Regions from separate parts of the Streptosporangium sp. NBC_01639 genome, predicted to be linked through region 2. Evidence: predicted binding sites of a transcription regulator. Region 2 holds the regulator's gene; each other region holds the start of a gene.
What was found. The regulator HrcA, encoded in region 2, represses chaperone genes, less so after heat shock. The targets are predictions, from matches to a motif close to TTGGCACTCTCNNNNNGAGAGTGCCAA.
Positions count from the first base shown of each region.

Region 1: the regulator HrcA is predicted to act here: its motif matches at 3,309-3,335, upstream of groES (co-chaperone GroES).
Region 3: the regulator HrcA is predicted to act here: its motif matches at 2,963-2,989, upstream of groL (chaperonin GroEL).

Region 1 is NZ_CP109272.1:3,468,636-3,475,096, forward strand. Features, by position in the region: gene OHA77_RS15375 (DUF5319 family protein) at 1-27, shown strand, start outside; gene OHA77_RS15380 (hypothetical protein) at 1-191, opposite strand, end outside; gene OHA77_RS15385 (sigma-70 family RNA polymerase sigma factor) at 283-822, opposite strand; gene groL (chaperonin GroEL) at 1,195-2,817, opposite strand; gene groES (co-chaperone GroES) at 2,907-3,218, opposite strand; gene OHA77_RS15400 (Uma2 family endonuclease) at 3,534-4,172, shown strand; gene OHA77_RS15405 (THUMP-like domain-containing protein) at 4,192-5,358, shown strand; gene OHA77_RS15410 (hypothetical protein) at 5,550-6,461, shown strand, end outside.
Region 2 is NZ_CP109272.1:2,254,026-2,260,486, reverse strand. Features, by position in the region: gene hemW (radical SAM family heme chaperone HemW) at 1-455, shown strand, start outside; gene OHA77_RS10110 (DUF4870 domain-containing protein) at 468-1,244, opposite strand; gene OHA77_RS10105 (DUF3097 domain-containing protein) at 1,272-2,087, opposite strand; gene hrcA (heat-inducible transcriptional repressor HrcA) at 2,423-3,436, shown strand; gene dnaJ (molecular chaperone DnaJ) at 3,449-4,591, shown strand; gene OHA77_RS10090 (16S rRNA (uracil(1498)-N(3))-methyltransferase) at 4,625-5,356, shown strand; gene OHA77_RS10085 (hypothetical protein) at 5,361-6,023, opposite strand; gene OHA77_RS10080 (SigE family RNA polymerase sigma factor) at 6,020-6,461, opposite strand, start outside.
Region 3 is NZ_CP109272.1:5,091,669-5,098,129, reverse strand. Features, by position in the region: gene OHA77_RS23290 (beta-propeller fold lactonase family protein) at 1-916, opposite strand, end outside; gene groL (chaperonin GroEL) at 1,227-2,852, opposite strand; gene OHA77_RS23280 (cold-shock protein) at 3,194-3,394, opposite strand; gene OHA77_RS23275 (MoaD/ThiS family protein) at 3,713-3,988, opposite strand; gene thrC (threonine synthase) at 4,011-5,303, opposite strand; SAM riboswitch class I at 5,318-5,458, opposite strand; gene OHA77_RS23265 (S1 family peptidase) at 5,874-6,461, opposite strand, start outside.

The DNA of each region.
Region 1 (6,461 bases), 1.2 Mb from region 2:
GTGATCGACACCGAGGAACACCGCTGATCGACGTCCTCGATCAGGGCGGCCAGCAGCCCGACGGCGACGTCGGACGTGGAGACGGCTTCCCTGCGGGAGAGCGCCTCCAGGACGGCGTCGGTCTCGGCGACCGCGGGATCCTCCTCCGGCCCGTATCTCCGGGCCGGACGTCGTGGGTGGACCGTCGTCATGGCAGCACTCGTCGGGGGCCGTGACCGGCTCCATGGGCCCGGCTCCGCCCCGCGCGCCCGCACCGCCCGGACCGGCCTGGCTGCTCCGCGGTCAAGCTATCGACTCCAGCTCCGCCATCGCCCGCAGCCGGGCCAGCGCTCGATGCTGGGCGACCCGGACCGCACCTGCTGACATGCCCAGTACATTACCCGTCTCCTCTGCGGAAAGACCCGACACCACCCTGAGCATCAGCAACTGGCGCTGGTTGTCCGGGAGCCTTTCGAGCAGTCTGCGGGCGTGCTCGGCCTCGATGTAGCGGACCACCGTCTCCTCCGGCCCCGGGCCCTCGTCGGGCCCGTCCGGGAGGTCCTGGGTGGGCACGGCGGAGCGCACGGAACTGCGCAGCGCGTCGGCCACCTTGTGGGAGGCGATCCCGAAGACGAAGGACGCGAACGGGCGCCCCATGTCACGGTAGCGGGGCAGAGCGGACAGGACCGCGATGCACACCTCCTGAGCCACGTCATCCGCGATGTGATACTGGCCGGAAACCCGGCCGAGACGAGCACGGCAGTAACGGACGACCATTGGCCTTAACTGCGCGATCAGGCTTTCGATCGCGGTGCGATCTCCCTGAACGGCGAGGCTTGTCAGATCCTTGAGATCATCCCTATGGGCGGTCCCTTCAGATCTCGTCGCAAGCCTTACCCCATTTTTGGCGTCGGCGACGCATCCCTCGGTCACTTAGGCATGATGCCCGCCCTGATCCGGCCTGTCGTCATAGCGAACGGCTACGGATTGGTCACATTGAGGCGGAGATAACGGGGTGTAATCAAATGATGACGGCAGCGGCCTTAGTATGCCTTAATATTTTACTGGATAGCCGAATATGTCGGCTATTTGTTAGAGAGACGTTTAGCCTTCAGGGCGAAGCGTAGTGACGCTTTGGGGCCCCTTTCGGTTTACCGGAAAACAGAAACGGCTCGCGCCCCGAGGGGACGCGAGCCGTACCGGATCCGATGGAGATCAGTGACCGTGACCGTGACCGTGGCCCTGGCCGCCGGCGGCCGGGGCCTCCTCCTCGGGCTTGTCCACCACGAGCGCCTCGGTCGTCAGCAGCATGCCGGCGATGGAGGCGGCGTTCTGGACGGCCGAGCGGGTGACCTTGACCGGGTCGATGACCCCCTGGGCGATCAGGTCGCCGTACTCACCCGTGGCGGCGTTGAACCCCTGACCGACAGGGAGCTCGGAGACCTTGGTCGTCACGACGTAGCCTTCGAGACCGGCGTTCTCGGCGATCCAGCGAGCCGGCTCGATGAGCGCCTTGCGGACCACGGCGACACCGGTGGCCTCGTCGCCGGACAGACCGAGGTCGTCCAGGACCTTGGCCACGTGGATGAGCGCGGAGCCGCCGCCGGAGACGATGCCCTCCTCGATCGCCGCACGGGTCGCGGAGATGGCGTCCTCAAGGCGGTGCTTCTTCTCCTTGAGCTCCACCTCGGTGGCCGCGCCGACCTTCAGCACGGAGACACCGCCGGCGAGCTTGGCGAGGCGCTCCTGAAGCTTCTCGCGGTCCCAGTCGGAGTCGGACTGCTCGATGGCGTGCCTGATCTCCCTGACCCGGTCGGAGATCGCCTGCTCGTCGCCGGCGCCGTCCACGACGGTGGTGGCGTCCTTGGTGATCACGACGCGGCGGGCGGTGCCGAGCACCTCGAGGCCGACGTTCTCCAGCTTGAGACCGACCTCCTCGCTGACCACCTGGCCACCGGTGAGGATCGCGATGTCCTGCAGCATGGCCTTGCGGCGGTCACCGAAGCCCGGCGCCTTGACGGCGACGGAGGTGAAGGTGCCACGGATCTTGTTCGTGACCAGGACGGCCAGGGCCTCACCCTCGACGTCCTCGGCGATGACGAGCAGCGCCTTCTTGGTCTGCGCGATCTTCTCCAGCAGCGGCAGGAAGTCCGCCACAGAGGCGATCTTGCCCTGGGTGATCAGGATGTAGGGGTCCTCCAGGACCGCTTCCATCCGCTCCTGGTCGGTGACCATGTAGGGCGACAGGTAGCCCTTGTCGAACTGGAGGCCCTCGGTGAACTCCAGGTCCAGACCCATGGTGTTGGACTCTTCGACGGTGATGACACCGTCCTTGCCCACCTTGTCGAACGCCTCGGCGATCAGCTCGCCGATCTTGGCGTCCTGCGCGGAGATCGTCGCTACGTTCGCGATCTCCTTCTTGTCCTCGACCGGGCGGGCGGACTCGATCAGCTTGTCGCTGACGGCCCGGGCCGCGAGGTCGATGCCCCGCTTGAGCGACAGGGGCTGGGCCCCCGCGGCGACGTTGCGCAGACCCTCGCGGACCATCGCCTGGGCGAGGACGGTCGCGGTGGTGGTGCCGTCACCGGCGACGTCGTTGGTCTTGGTGGCGACTTCCTTGGCGAGCTGGGCACCGAGGTTCTCGTACGGCGCCTCCAACTCGACCTCGCGGGCGATGGTGACACCGTCGTTGGTGATGGTCGGCGCACCGAACTTCTTGTCGATGACGACGTTGCGGCCCCGCGGGCCGAGAGTCACCTTGACGGCGTCCGCAAGGGCGTTCACACCACGCTCAAGAGCGCGGCGCGCGTCCTCCTCGAACGACAGGATCTTCGGCATGTCAATCCTCTCTGAAGTACGTCGGCGCATCAAAGCCCCGGGCGCTCACGCGGCCCGGGGCTCGATACGTCATCTTTATGAAGCGTGAACTACTTCTCGATGATGGCGAGCACGTCGCGGGCGGAGAGCACCAGGTACTCCTCGCCGCCGTACTTCACCTCGGTGCCGCCGTACTTGCTGTAGAGGACGATGTCGCCCTCCTTGACGTCGAGCGGAATCCGCTTGTCGCCGTCCTCGTCCCAGTTGCCGGGGCCCACCGCGAGGACCTTGCCCTCCTGCGGCTTCTCCTTGGCGGTGTCCGGGATAACAAGGCCGGAAGCGGTGGTCTGCTCGGCCTCAAGCGGCTGGACCACAATGCGGTCGCCGAGCGGCTTAACGGGAACCTTGGTGGCGGTCGTCACGTCGGACCTCCCCTTCAGATTTGAATGATCTAGAAGAGGCGACCAGCGGTCTGCCGTCGCGGGTGTCAGACCTGCCTCGTCGCATATGATTTGGCACTCTCACGGGGAGAGTGCCAATACGGAACAGTATGCAAGGAGGGCTTGACAGTCAACACGAACCGCCCGTGTGTGCTTCCGGCGAACATCGCCCCCTCTCCTTTCCGGGGGTCGCCGCCCCCGCGATTGGGGGAATATACGGAAGGACGCGGGCGAGCTCTGACGGGATGTGGGCGAATGGCCACGCAAAGTAATGATGATGGCGCTACGGTGGGCGACGTGACCAGCACGATGAGCGAGGAGACGGGCACGCTGCGCGAGGCGGGCGATCCGCTCGCCAACTGGCCCTACCCCCCGGACGGGGGATGGACGGCCGACGACCTCGACAACCTCCCCCAGGAGGGCCCCAACGGCGAGCTGGACTTCTTCAAGCACGTCGAACTCGTCGATGGAGCCCTCATCTTCATGTCCCCCCAGAAACGTTTCCATGATGTCGTGATCCGCAGGCTCGCGAGCGCGTTCGAGGCTCAAGCGCCCGAAAACCTCGCGGTGGCCACGCAGATGGACATCACCCTTGGTGTCAGGCAGCGCCCCTGCCCCGATGTGCTTCTGATCGACGCCGCCCTGAACCATGATCACGATCGCACCTCGTACGCCCCGGTGGAGGTCTGCCTGGTCGTGGAAGTGGTCTCACCCGAGTCCAAACTGCGGGACCGCGAGGTCAAACCCCTCCGCTACGCCGGAGCCGGGATTACCCATTTCTGGCGCATCGAGGATGAAGCCGGCAAACCAGTCGTTTATGTCTACGAACTCGATCCCGCCACTCATACATACGTCCCCACCGGCATCCATCACGGGCGGCTCTCCGTGGAGGTGCCGTTCCCCATCGAGATAGATCTCGCCGACCTGCTGAGCTGAGGCGGTAACGTCGGGCGACGTGGACCTTGACGCATTCCGGGAACTGCTGACGCCGCGCGGCCAGGAGGCCCTGGGCGTGGCGGCCGGGCTCGCCGGCGACGATCCGGTGGCGGCGGTGACGCGGCTCAGGAAGACCTACGACGCCGACCTGACCTCGGCCGCGCTCACCCAGGCCACGCTCCGGCGGCGCGCCGGGGAGAAGTTCGGCGCCGACGCCGACGTGATGTACTTCACCTCCGGCGGCCTGGAGCAGGCCACCCGCCGCGAGGTCGCCGACCACCGGGCCCGCCGCATCGCGCCGGGCTCCCGGGTCGCCGACGTGTGCTGCGGCATCGGCGGCGACCTCCTCGCACTGGCCAGGGCCGGCTGCGAGGTCGAGGCCGTGGACGCCGACCCGCTCACCGCCGCGATCGCCCAGGCCAACGCCGACGCCCTCGGTTTCGGGGAGCGGGTCTCGGTCCGGGCGGCCGACGCCGCCACGCTGGATCCGGCCGCCTTCGACGTGCTGTTCGCCGACCCCGCCCGCCGTACCGCGCGGGGCAGGACCTTCGATCCGATGGCCTACTCCCCGCCGTGGCCCGACGTCCTGGGGATGGTGGCGAAGGCGGAGGCCGCCTGCCTGAAGGTCGCCCCGGGCATCCCCTACGCGTTCCTCCCCGCCGGCACCGAGACCGAATGGGTCTCCTACAAGGGTGACGTCAAGGAAGCGGTGATCTGGTGCGGAGGGCTGGCGGGAGAGGCGGAACGCCGGGCGACGATCCTGCCCACCGGCGCGACGCTGGTCCCCGATCCCGTGCTCGGACCGGCCGGACACGGCCCCGTCGGCCGTTACGTGTACGAGCCGGACGGCGCGGCGATCCGGGCCCACCTCGTCGGGGAGATCGCCGCGATGGTCGGCGGCCACCTGCTCGACCCGCACATCGCCTACATCACCGGGGACGTCGCGTCGCGGACTCCGTGGGCGTCCCGGTACGAGGTCCACGAGGTGCTGCCGTTCTCGCTGAAACGACTGCGGGCGGCGCTCCGCGAGCGCGGGGTCGGCAACGCGACGATCAAAAAGCGCGGGTCGGCGGTCGACGTCGACCGCCTCCGGAAAGACCTGCGACTTTCCGGTGACAAATCGGCCGTGGTCATTCTCACCAGGATTATCGAAAGGCCTTTCGCCCTCATCTGCACCCCTTCCTGACCTGGCAAAATGATTATTCCAGACAATATGGTGGCAATCATGATCTTTTAAAGTCCGCGCGGAAAACCGCGGCCCAAAGGCTAGGGTCGTCGCGCGGGAGTTCTTCCCCCGCATGCGGTTCAACCGTGTTCTTCAGCAGGCCGGACCAATCCCACCAGGCGGCCGACCGTCGGCGAGTGAAGGAGTTCTCGGTGGATCACTCCGCCCCCACCCCGCTCCAGACAGGCAGCCAGGCCGCCATCTCCGACCGGATGCGCGAGCTTCTCGCCCGCGCCACCCGGGACCAGGTGTCCGGGCAGGACACCCAGGACACCGCGCTGAACGAGATCCGCCAGCGACTGGAGGGCATGGAGTGGTTGCTGCGCGAGGTCAGGGAGCGTGAGCCCGGCGGGCTGGGCGGCTCGCCGGAGTCCGGCCACGGCCGGCTGGACGACGGCACCGTCCATCCGCCGACCTGGGCCGAGGGGCTCGCCCAGCATGTCGAGGCGGTCCGGGACCGGGTGGACGCCATGGGAGAGCGCGTCGGCTCCGTTCACGACCGGGTGACGCCCCTCGGCGAGCTGCCGAGCCTGTGGGCCGATGTCGGCGCCGTCGGCGAGAACGTGGACGAGGTCCTCGTCCGCCTCCAGTCGATCTCCGACGGCACCCGTGACGTCGGCGACGGCCTGGGAGAGCTGGCCGAGCGCCTCGGCCGGATACAGGCCGGCATGGAGGCCGCGGCCACCCGGTTCACCCGGCTGGACCGGACCCTGGCCGACCTCACCCAGCGCGCCGAGCGCCTTGAGTCCGGGATGCTCGACCTCTCGACGACCGTGCGGAAGACCGTCGGCGACGCGACCGACCGCCTGCTCGCCGCCGTCGAGCAGGTCAACGGCAGGGTCAGCCTGCTCGTGTCCCGGACCGACGGCAGGGCCGACGGCGTCGAGGTCCGCATCGACGGACTGGACGGCAGGCTGAGCGGGATCGACGGCCACCTCGCCGCCCTGGACGAGCGGATGAGCGGAGTGGGCCCCCGTCTGAGGGAGATCACGGACCGCCACGACGACCGTTTCGACACGCTCGACGAGCGGCTCTACGACGTCGAGGGCCGCATCGCCGGCCGG
Region 2 (6,461 bases):
ACCTCATCGCCGACGCGATGCTCGCCGAGGCCGGGTTCGAGTGGTACGAGGTGTCCAACTGGGCCACCTCGGAGGCCGGGCGCTGCCGTCACAACCTGCTCTACTGGACCGGTGGCGACTGGTGGGGCGTCGGCCCCGGCGCGCACAGCCATGTCGGCGGCACCCGGTGGTGGAACGTCAAGCATCCGGCGGCCTACGCCCAGCGTCTGGCCGCCGGCACCTCGCCCGCGCACGCGCGCGAGGTGCTGACCCCGCAGGACAGGGCGGTGGAGCGGCTGATGCTGGAGCTCAGGCTGGTCCAGGGCTTCCCGCTCAAGGAGCTCGAACGGCCGCCGGTGGTGGCCCGGGCACTGGCCGACGGGCTGCTGGAGGTGGAACCGTTCAAGGCAGGCCGCGCGGTGCTGACACTGCGCGGCCGTCTCCTGGCCGACGCCCTGGTCCGCGACCTGACCTGAGACCGTCCGCGTTCACCTGAGGAAGCGGATGCTCAGCGGGTAGCGGTAGTTCTCCCCCCGGTTGGCCGCGACGGCGGCGATGATCATGAAGACGATCGAGCCGATCCAGACCACCGGCATCAGGAGGAAGCCGATCAGCATGAACGCCAGGATCCAGGAGACCACGTAGGCGATCACCAGGGTGAGCTGGAAGTTGAGCGCCTCGGCCGCCTGGTCCCGCACGTAGGGGGACTCGTCCTTCTTGACGAGATACAGCACCAGCGGGCCGATGAACCAGGTCAGCAGCCCCAGCAGATGGGCGAGCGTGGCCATGGTGGTGTCGTCGCTCCCGGGCCGGGGGCCGTACGTCCCCGGAGGCGCCGGATGCCCGTAGCCGGGCGGACGCCCGTAGCCGGGGGGCGGGCCGTACCCGCCATATGGCCCGGGAGGCTGGTAGGCACCCGGGTAGCCGTGCCCACCCGGGCCGTACGGCGGGGCACCCTGGTAGCCGTGGCCGCCCGTTCCGTACGGCGGGGCGGGCGGCGGATAGCCCTGGCCGGCCTGCGGATGGTCGTGGCCGCCCGCTCCGTACGGCGGGGCGGCGGGTGAAGGGTGCCCCTGGCCGGGCTGGAAGGGGCCGGAGGGCTCATAGGCGCCCGGGTAGCCGTGGCCGCCCGTCCCGTACGGCGGGGCGGGCGGGGGAGGGCCCTGGCCGGGCTGGGAGGCGCCGGACCGAGGTGGTCGATCGATGCGCCTGGTGTGCTCCTCGGCTGCGGGTTCCTGTCGTGGATCCTCGGGACGGTCGCTCATGGCCCCTCCTGACGGGGTGCGGCGTGGTCAGTCGTTCTCGCCCGGAGCGGTTACGAAGTCGATCAGCTCCTCGACCGGGCCGAGGAGTTCCGGCTCCAGGTCGGCATAGGTGGTGACCGATCCGAGAATACGGCGCCAGGCGTCTCTGGGCTCCAGGTCCCAGCCTAGGGCGGCGATGACGCCCTCTTTCCAGGGAAGACCGCGCGGGACCGGCGGCCAGGAGGCGATCTTCAGTACGGAGGGTCTGACCGCCTGCCAGACGTCCACGAACGGATGCCCCACGATCAGCACGTGTGGCGAGGAGACCTGGGAGGCGATCCGGCTCTCCTTCGAGCCGGGGACCAGATGGTCGACGAGCACGCCCAGACGGCGGTCGGGACCCGGCCCGAACTCCGCCACGATCGAGGGCAGGTGGTCGATTCCCTCGAGATACTCCACGACCACGCCTTCGACCCGGAGGTCGTGGCCCCAGACCTTCTCCACGAGGGCGGCGTCGTGCACGCCCTCCACATAGATCCGGCTCTCCTTCGCCACCCGGGCCCGCAGGCCCTCCACCGCGATGGAGCCCGAGGCGCTCCTCCGGGGAGCCTGCGGCGCGGCGGCGGGCCGTACCAGCGTCACCACCTTGCCCTCCAGGAGGAAGGCGGCGGGCTCCAGCGGGAACAGCCGCCGCCGCCCGAACCGGTCCTCCAGCGTGACGGCTTCCTTGTCGCAGGCCACCACGGCGCCGCAGAAGCCGCCACCGGCGTCCTCCACGACCAGGTCGAGCTCGGCGGGGACCTGGGGGATCTTCCCCTTGAGAGGGCGTCGCCAGTTCTCCGCAAGCACGTCACGCTCGTACATCAGCCACCGCCCGCTCTCTCATCTCGGATCAAGGGGACGGTAGCAAAAAGCCGCGATCACCCGCCGTGCGGCCGCGGCCTGACGCTGCGGGCCGCAGGGCTGTCGAGGTGCGCCGTAGCCCGGTACGTCCGAGGTGGTCCCGCCGGGGGGCATGTCATAAATTGTGAGTCTTACCGCTTGTGTGGCGATAGGGGTTGCTTGACAACCGCTCGACTCTGTCATCCTGACGTCGTGTTATCGCACCCCGCGGGCAAGGGCCGTACACTTGGCACTCGGGAACACAGAGTGCCAGACCTGGCGTTTCGCGTTCGGGTGCGGGCAAGGAGGTGAGCGCGTTGGTCGACGACCGCAAGTTGGCGGTGCTCCGCGCCATCGTCGAGGACTACGTGTCCACCAACGAGCCGGTGGGCTCCAAGGCCCTCGTCGAACGGCACAACCTGGGTGTCTCGCCCGCGACCATCCGTAACGACATGGCGGTGCTGGAGGAGCAGGGCTACATCGCCCAACCCCACACCAGCGCCGGCAGGGTCCCCACCGACAAGGGTTACCGGCTGTTCGTCGACCGGCTTTCGCAGGTGAAGCCGCTGTCGAGCGCGGAGCGGAAGGCCATCGAGACCTTCCTCGCCGGAGCCATGGACATCGACGACGTCGTGATGCGCACGGTGCGGCTGCTGGCGCAGCTCACCCGTCAGGTCGCCGTCGTGCAATATCCCACCCTGACGAACTCCGCGGTCCGCCACGTCGAGCTGGTCCCGCTGAGTGAGCGCCGGCTGATGTTCGTGCTCATCACCAACACGGGACGGGTCGAGCAGCGCGTGGTCGAACTGCCCGACGTGGTCGACGAGACCCGCGTCGCCCATCTGCGCGCGACTCTCAACGCCTGCCTGGACGGCTGCGGGCTGGCCCGTGTCCCGGACATGGTCGCCGACCTGCCCGCCCGGCTTCCGGCGGAGGACCGGCCGCTCGCGGCCACGGTCCTGTCGGTGCTGCTGGAGTCCCTGGTGGACCGGCATGATGAAAAGATTGTCTTCGCCGGGGCCGCCAACCTCGCGGGAGCCGACTTCACCGTCGGACTCCGCGATGTGCTGGAGGCCCTGGAAGAGCAGGTCGTGCTCATGCGCCTGCTCGGTGAGACCTCGGACCTTTCGGCTCTGACGGTGCGGATCGGCTCGGAGAACCCCTACACGGGTCTCCAGGGCACATCGCTCGTCGCCGCCGGATACGGTTCGGGGGACAAGCAACTGGCCCGGCTCGGTGTGCTGGGTCCGACGCGAATGGACTACCCGGTCACGATGGGCGCGGTGCGCGCGGTGGCACGCTACGTCAGCCAGATCCTGGCTGCATCCTAAGAGGTCAACTAAGTGGCTAAGAGCGACTACTACGGCACCCTCGGGGTGCGCCGCGACGCCAGTGCGGAAGAGATCAAGAAGGCATACCGCCGCCTGGCTCGAGAGTTGCATCCCGACGTGAACCCCGACCCTGAGACCCAGGAGCGGTTCAAGGACATCACACAGGCATACGAGGTGCTGTCCGACGCCAACAAGCGTCAGATGTACGACATGGGCGCCGATCCGTTCGCCTCGGGTGCCGGCGCCGGTGCCGGGGGCTTCGGGGCGGGCTTCCCGTTCAGCGACATCATGGACGCCTTCTTCGGCGCAGCCGGCGGCGGCGGTGGCCGCGGTCCGCGGTCACGTGCCCGACGGGGTCGCAACGCGACCATCCGGGTGGAGCTCGACCTGAGCGAGTCGGCCTTCGGCACCACCCGCGAGCTGGTGGTGGACACCGCCGTGCTCTGCGAGGTCTGCACGGGCTCCGGCGCCGCGGCCGGCACCCATCCTGACACCTGTGACATGTGCCATGGCCGCGGTGAGATCTCCCAGGTCACGCGGTCCTTCCTGGGGCAGGTCATGACCTCCCGTCCCTGCCCCCAGTGCGGCGGGTTCGGTTCGATCATCCGCAACCCCTGTCAGGAGTGCTCCGGTGACGGCCGGGTCCGCACCCGGCGGACCATCAAGGTCCGCATCCCGGCCGGGGTGGAGGACGGCACCCACATCCAGCTCGCCGGCGAAGGCGAGATCGGTCCGGGTGGCGGCCCGCCCGGCGACCTGTTCCTGGAGATCGTTGAGCGCTCGCACGAGATCTTCGAACGCCGGGGTGACGATCTGCACTGCACCGTGCAGATCCCGATGACCGCGGCCTCGCTGGGCACCATCCTGACCATGGAGACGCTCGACGGTCCGGAGGAGCTCGACATCCGGCCGGGCACCCAGTCCGGGCAGACCATCCCGCTCTACGGCCGGGGCGTCCAGCACCTCAACGAGAACGGCCGCGGGGATCTGCTGATCCATGTCAACGTGGAGACACCCGCCCGCCTCGACCCGGCCCAGGAAGAGCTCATGCGCGAGCTCGCCAAGCTCCGGGGCGAGGAGCGCCCGCCCGGCAAGTTCGCCCCCGGCCAGCAGGGGTTCTTCTCCCGGCTGCGGGACGCTTTCAATGGCCGCTGACAGGGGCGCCCGCCGGCACGGCTCCAACGGCCGATGACGGCTCCGGTCTTCCTGGCCGAGGCGGCCGATCTGGCCCGTACGGAGTTCACGTTCGGCGGGCCGGAGGGACGGCACGCCGCGGCCGTACGGCGGCTGCGGGCCGGAGAACGGCTGGACCTGACCGATGGCGCAGGCACCGTGGCCGAGTGCGTGGTCCGCGATGCGGGCAAGGACTCCCTCCGTGTCGAGGTGCTCCGCCGTTACGAGGTTCCGGTCCCGCAGCCGCGCCTGGTCGTGGTGCAGGGCCTGCCCAAGGGCGACCGGGGCGAGCTGGCCGTGGAGATGATGACCGAGGCGGGGGTCGACGTGATCGTTCCCTGGGCCGCGGCCCGGTCCGTGACCCGGTGGAAGGGCGACCGGGCGGCCAAGTCGCTCGATCGCTGGCGCTCCACGGCGAGGGAGGCGGGCAAGCAGTCTCGACGGTTTCACCTACCCGAGGTGACCGGACCCGTGACCACCGCCGGAGTGGCCGCGCTGCTGTCGTCGGCCGCCCTGGGGATCGTGCTGCACGAGGAGGCGTCCTCCGCGCTCTCCGCCCTGGAGCTTCCCGGCGCCGGCGACATCGTCGTGGTGGTCGGACCTGAGGGCGGGGTCGCGGAAGAGGAGATCGTCGCGTTCCGGGAGGCGGGAGCCGTACCGGCGCTGCTCGGTCCGACGGTGCTGCGCACCTCGACGGCCGGGGTCGCCGCGGCGGCCGTGCTTCAGACGCGCTCCGGCCGCTGGTGATCTCCTAGCGGCCGGAGGAGACGGAGGTCGGCGCCTCCGTCGGCATCGGTGGCGCCGGTTCGTCGGGCGGCGGGCACTCCTCGACCGGGCAGGGGGTCTCCGAAGGGGTGACGGAATCCGATGGCTTCGAGGTCGGTGTCTCCTTGCACTCCTCCGTGAGCTCCTCCGGCTCGCCCGGTGTGCTTTCGGGGAGCGTCGTGGGGCAGGTGACGGACGGCGTGGGTTTCGGGGTGGGTTTCGGAGTCGGCTTCGGCGTGGCCCTGGGGCTCGGTCCGGTGCTCTTGGCGTGGGTGGGGAGCGGCGCGGGTGCCGTGGTGCCCGACCCCGACCTGGTGACGACCGGGAGGGGGTTGTGATTGTTCGAGGGAGCCCGCGAGGTGGCGGACAGGTCAGGTGCGGTCGACTGGGTGTAGGTGATTTCCTTGCTGTTCACCGTCTGGCTCACCTGCTCGCGGAATGTCGGCACCACCATGACCACGGTGGCCGCGACCAGGACGGCCCCGGCGACAGAGGCTCCGGCGCGCCACCACATCAGGCCGCGGAGCCCGCGTCTTTCCACGCGGGCGCGGATGATCTCCAGTCCGTCGGGGGAGGGAACGACCGAGTTCGCCTCCGCACTGAGGACACGGCGGAGCAGCTCGCCGTACTCGTCGGGGGAGTCGGTCATGACAGTTGCTCCAGTGAGGTCCGTAAGGCGGCCATGCCACGAGCGGTGTGGCTCTTGACCGCGCCCTTGCTGATGCCCATGGCATGGGCGATCTGCGCTTCTGAAAGGTCTCCGTAATAGCGCAGGACCAGTGCCTCGCGCTGGCGTGCGGGCAGCCCGCGCAGTGCCTCGATGACGGCGGACCGCTCGAACTCCCCGATCGCGCCGTTCTCGGCGCTCGGTGCGTCCGGCATGCCCTTGGGGGCGTACTTCTCCACGACTGCCCGGTGCCGAAGCACCGAGCGGGATCGGTTGACGACCGATTGGCGCAGGTAGGCGAGTGCCTTGTCGGTGTCACGCAGGCGACGCCAGGCGCCATGGATGGCGACGAACGCGTCCTGCACGACCTCCTCCGCGGTTGCCATATCACGGACGAGTAGCACAGCGAGACGCACGAGC
Region 3 (6,461 bases), 2.8 Mb from region 2:
GGCCGACCGGGATGGTGGCGACGACCTTGTTGGTCGCGGTGCTGATCACTGACACGCTGTCCGTGTTCAGGTTGGTCACATAGACGTAGATCCCGTTGGAGGCTATCGCGATCCTGAAGGGGTGATCACCGACCGGGATGGTGGCGATGACCTTGTTGGTCGCGATGCTGATCACTGACACGGTGTTGGAGACCTGGTTGGTCACGTAGGCGCGAGTGCCGTTGGGGGAGATCCCGAACCCGAAGGGATTGCGGCCGACGGGGATGGTGGCGATGACCTTGTTGGTCGCGGTGTTGATCACTGACACGCTGTCGGAGTCCTGGTTGGTCACGTAGGCGCGGGGAACGCGGGAAGAGACTGCGACCCTGAAGGGATGATCACCGACGGGAATGGTGGTGAGGACCTTGTTGGTCGCGGTGTCGATCACTGACAGGACGTCCGACGCCGTGTTGACCACGTAGAGGCGGGTGCCACGGGGAGAGACCGCAACCCCGAATGGATAGTCTTTGACGAGGATGGTGGCGATGACCTTGTTGGTCGCGGTGTCGATCACTGACACGCTGTTCGTACCCTGGTTGGTCACGTAAGCGCGAGTGCGACGGGGGGAGAGCGCCACTTCAAGAGGGTTGCGACCGACCGGGATGGTGGCGACGACCTTGTTGGTCGCGGCATTGATCACTGAAACGGTGTCCGACTGCGTGTTGGCCACATAGACGAACTGCCCCGGCTTCGGCTGCGGGGCCGCTGCAGACGGGACAGCCGAAACCGCCGGTATCACCAGCCCGGCCACCACGACCACCACAGCCGCAGACGAACGGATACGAGACCGCCCGTACCCCTGAAACCGGCTCAACGGCTTCCGATGGTGATTCTCAGTCGCGTTTCTCATCCAACGTCGCAGCACCAGAACCTCCATCGACACCACAGGGTTCCTGTTCTATAGCTGCGCGACCTCGCGTACTGGAAAACGACGCACTGACTTGAACCTTCACGGCCGCCCGCCCTGTCCATTCATTGCCCGACGGAGGTGGGGACGGCCAGAATCGACATGAAACCAAACGTATCCGGCCCCTATCGACTCTTACCGTTCCGGCCAGTCCCCACCGGGCTGGTGAACGGTGTGGCGGGACGGACAACGACGAGTGACCGGCGCTACCTTCGGTGAACACGCAAAAGAGGCGGCCCCGGCACTTCGGGGTCGCCTCTTCTACGTAAAGCGGCTGGACTTAGAAGTCCATGTCGCCGCCGCCCGGCATGGCGGGAGCGGCTCCTGCCTTCTCGGGCTTCTCGGCGATGACGGCCTCGGTGGTGAGGAACAGCGCCGCGATGGACGCCGCGTTCTGCAGCGCGGAACGCGTCACCTTGGCCGGGTCGATGATGCCCGCCTCGAACATGTTGACGTACTCGCCGGTGGCGGCGTTCAGACCCTCACCGGGGGTGAGGTTGCGCACCTTCTCCACCACGACGCCGCCCTCGAGGCCGGCGTTGACGGCGATCTGCTTCAGCGGCTCCTCAAGAGCCTTCCGCACGATCGCGGCACCGGTGGCCTCGTCGCTGGTGAGCTCCAGCTTGTCGAAGGCCTTGGCACCGGCCTGCAGCAGGGCCACGCCACCGCCGGGGACGATGCCCTCCTCGACGGCCGCCTTGGCGTTGCGGACGGCGTCCTCGATGCGGTGCTTGCGCTCCTTGAGCTCGACCTCGGTCGCCGCGCCGGCCTTGATGACGGCCACGCCGCCGGCCAGCTTGGCGAGACGCTCCTGGAGCTTCTCGCGGTCGTAGTCGGAGTCGGTGTTGTCGATCTCGGCGCGGATCTGGTTGACCCGGCCGGCGATCTGCTCGGCGTCGCCGGCACCGTCGACGATGGTGGTCTCGTCCTTGGTGACGATGACCTGGCGGGCACGGCCGAGCTGGTCCAGGGTGGTGGACTCCAGCTTGAGGCCGAGGTCCTCGCTGATGACCTGGGCACCGGTCAGGATGCCGATATCGCCCAGCATGGCCTTGCGGCGGTCGCCGAAGCCCGGGGCCTTGACCGCGACCGAGCGGAACAGGCCGCGGATCTTGTTGACGACCAGGGTCGCCAGGGCCTCACCGTCGATGTCCTCGGCGATGATCAGCAGCGGCTTGCCGGCCTGCACGACCTTGTCGAGAACCGGGAGCAGGTCCTTGTTGGCGGAGATCTTCGAGTTGACCACGAGGACGTAGGCGTCGTCGAGGACGGCCTCCATACGCTCCGGGTCGGTGACGAAGTAGGGCGAGATGTAGCCCTTGTCGAAGCGCATGCCCTCGGTGAGCTCAAGCTCGAGGCCGAAGGTGTTGCTCTCCTCGACGGTGATGACGCCTTCCTTGCCGACCTTGTCCATCGCCTCGGCGATCATCTCGCCGATCTGCGGGTCGCCCGCGGAGATGGATGCGGTGGAGGCGATCTGCGTCTTCGTCTCCACGTCCTTGGCCAGCTTGGAGAGCTCCTCGCTGACGCGCTCGACGGCGGCCTCGATGCCCTTCTTCAGGGACATCGGGTTGGCGCCGGCGGCCACGTTGCGCAGGCCCTCACGCACCAGGGCCTGGGCGAGCACGGTGGCGGTGGTGGTGCCGTCGCCCGCGACGTCGTCGGTCTTCTTGGCGACTTCCTTGACGAGCTCGGCCCCGATCTTCTCCCACGGGTCCTCGAGCTCGATCTCCTTGGCGATGGAGACACCATCGTTGGTGATCGTGGGGGCGCCCCACTTCTTCTCCAGCACGACGTTACGGCCCTTGGGGCCGAGGGTCACCTTGACGGCGTCCGCGAGCTGGTTCATACCGCGCTCGAGACCGCGCCTGGCGTCCTCATTAAACGCGATCATCTTGGCTGCCATACGGCTAGACCTCCCAAACGCAGGGTGGCTTGCACCGGATCGAGCCGACGCCCGCGACGGCATGTGAACCCGCGACTCCGTTCGGCGGGTCCCATCGTCTCGATCCAGGGTTGGCACTCTCCAACGGGGAGTGCCAACGAACTGTTTAGCACTCTACCCTGCCGAGTGCAAGCGACGGCGCCCTGACCTGCGTCCAGCTTAGGACGGGAACCCGGATTGACAGCGAAGGCCCGGCGCGCCGATGGGGGCGGCGCGCCGGGCCGACACGCAGGAAGATCCGCGCGGACTGCGCTGCCACGGGATCTGCCGGCATTTCCCGACGAATGGACGGAACGGCTGCGTCAGACCGCCCGGACGGATTCCGCCTGGGGACCCTTCTGGCCCTGGGTGACCTCGAACTCGACCCGCTGGCCCTGTTCGAGGGCACGGTAGCCGTCCATCATGATCGCGGAGTAATGGACGAACACATCCTTACCACCGTCGACCGCGATGAAGCCGTAGCCCTTGTCCGCGTTGAACCATTTGACGGTGCCTTGCGCCACTTCCGACTCCTCTTACTGGACTTGAGGACACCGCCCATTCCTCTCGCGAAGTCCTCAATCTTCGAGGCATGGACATCGCCTACGTCGATCGTTATCGACCATACCTGTGAGACACCGTGGGGCAACAGAGTCAATCCGCAGACTGCTTATTTACATGCGCATTCAAGGTCGGAACCATGTTTTGCTGAGCGTTTGTTCAGTCAAAAACCAAATCACGTTCACCAGCCACATAAGTGGACTCGCGCCACAGAACACGACACCCGCACGCGGTCAGACCGGGTGCGGGTGCGGATGGAGGGGTGGTGCGGGCGCTAAGGATCAGCCTCCGGCGACCGCCGGAATGATGGAGATCTGAACGCCGGACGGCGTGGCCGTGTCAAGGTTCTCCGCGAAACGGACGTCCTCATCCCCGACGTAGACATTGACAAAACGTCGAATCTTGCCCGTTTCATCAAGAATGCGCGCGCCGATACCGGGGAAGTCGGCGTCGAGCTTCTGCAGAACCTCGCGCAGCGTCGCCCCCTCTCCGCCCACTTCGGAGGAGCCGTCGGTGTAAGTCCGGAGAATCGTCGGAATCCGCACAGAAACGCTCATAGTTCAGCACCTTTCACAATTTTTAGGCGATAGCCGTACGGAATGCGTCGAGAGACGGACGGATGACGGCGGTGGGACGTGCCTGGTCCGCCACCGCGTCGAGGGTCTTGAGGCCGTCACCGGTGTTGAGGACCACGGTCTCGGCATCGGGGTCGATCCGCCCGGAGGCGACCAGCTTGCGCAGCACCCCGACGGTGACGCCGCCCGCGGTCTCGGCGAAGATCCCCTCGGTCCTGGCCAGCAACCGGATCGCGTCGACGATCTCGGCGTCGGTGACGTCCTCCACCGCGCCGCCGGTGCGCCGGGCGATGTCCAGCACGTAGGGGCCGTCCGCCGGGTTCCCGATCGCCAGCGACTTGGCGATGGTGTCGGGCTTGACCGGGCGGATCACGTCATGACCGGCCTTGTAGGCGGCGGAGACCGGGGAGCACCCCTCGGCCTGAGCAGCGAAGATCTTGTACGGCTTCTCCTCGACGAGGCCGAGCGTGATCAGCTCCTTGAAGGCCTTGTCGATCTTCGTGAGCTGGGAGCCGGACGCGACCGGGATGACGATCTGGTCGGGGATCCGCCAGCCGAGCTGCTCGGCGATCTCGTAGGCCAGGGTCTTGGAGCCCTCGGCGTAGTAGGGGCGCAGGTTGACGTTGACGAAGCCCCACTTGTCGCCCAGTTCGTCCCCGATGAGCTCGGAGCAGAAGCGGTTCACGTCGTCGTAGGTGCCCTCGATGCCGATCAGCTTGCCGCCGTACACCGACGCCATGACGATCTTGGCCTGCTCCAGATCCGAGGGGATGAACACGCAGGCGTCCAACCCGGCCCGGGCGGCGGCGGCGGTCACCGCGCCGGCCAGGTTGCCGGTGGAGGAGCAGGACAGGGTGTGGAACCCGAAGTTGCGGGCCGCCTCCACCGCGATGGCCACCACGCGGTCCTTGAAGGAGTGGGTGGGGTTGCCGGAGTCGTCCTTGATGTGCAGCGAGCGCAGACCCAGCTCGCGGGCGAGGTTGCCAGCGTCGACGAGCTTCGTCCAGCCGGGGTTCATGTTGGGCTTGGTGGCCACGTCCGCCGGGACGGGCAGCAGGGAGCGGTAACGCCAGATGTTGGCCGGCCCCTCGGCGATCTGCTCACGGGTCACCCGCCCGAAGTCGTAGGCGATCTCCAGGGGCCCGAAACACTCGACACAGGCGAAGTCGGGACCGAGATCGTAGCGGGCACCGCACTCGCGACAGGACAGGGCAGCGGCGGGGCCGAAGCGCCGGTTGTGCGTGTCTCCGACACGACCGATCGAGGTGGTGGGGGTTACAGTGCTTGCGAGCGCCATGAAGCGAGGCCTTTCCCTCATCTTCGTCTGCGACCACCCTGGTCACAGACCGGAATTGGCACCTGTCCCGGCCGAGCTCGTCAGATCACGAGTCTGGAACCGGGAGGGTTGCCGGGGCTTCGCAGGGCCGGTCCCTCCACCCCTCTGGATGAGCAAATATTCAGTTAGGACCTGACGAGCAGGTCTTACGCACTCTACCTCGCCTGCACGCCATCCTGACCAGATGTCTCACTCTGCAAGATGCAGCGTGTTACCTGCCGGACAAGTTCGTCGGGGCCGCCGAGTTTCGCACGAACCGTTCGCACCTGCCTGGGCCTGCTCACCTCATACGGCTCCGGCTATCCGACCGTCGCCGTGGGCACCTCGCCCACTTCGGCCGGGGCGTCTCTTCCACCACCGCCGGCCTGCTCTGGCTCTCGTCCGCCGACGGAACGGACGGAGCTCCCGCCGGACGGATGATCGTCGATCGCCCGTCCGGCGGGAGTTCCGTTCCGCGGCCTCCACCGTGATCAGCACCCCGAGACTGCGGTCAGCCGTCGGGGCGACCGCAAGAGGTGGCGCCAGGGTGGGTCATGGCGCGTTGTATGCCAGGGAGTAGGCGCCGGAGCCGCTGAAGGCGGTCACGCGATAGCGGTAGTAGCCGGCCGTGCCGGTGTAGGTGATCTTCTCGTCGGGCCCCGGGCTGTCGGAGGTGGCGACGGTGGCCCAGCTCCGGCCGTCCCACCTCTGCAGGTAGAGGTCGAAGTCAGTGCCGTCGGGGCCGTCCAGGCAGCCGGAGTGGAGACCGCGGGCGGTCGATTGGTAGTAGCGGCTACCCGGCTGGTAGCCGGACTGACCACTGGTCAGCGTACCGGTGACGGTCCTGGAGTAGCCGGTGCAGGCGCCGGGGGTCGTCGTCGGCGGAGGCGGCGTCGGGGTGGCGCCACTGCTGGCCGTCAGGGTCAGTCCGTAGGCCGTGAGGATCTCGCCGACCGGCTGGAAGTAGGTGACGCCCCCGGAGGTGCAGTTCCCGGAGCCGCCGGAGGTGACCCCTTGTGCCTGGTCCACCGAGATGAACGAACCACCCGAGTCGCCGGGCTCGGCGCAGACATTGGTCCGGACCAACTCGGTGATGGTGCCCTGGGGATAGGTGACGCTGGTGTTGCGCTGCTGGATGGT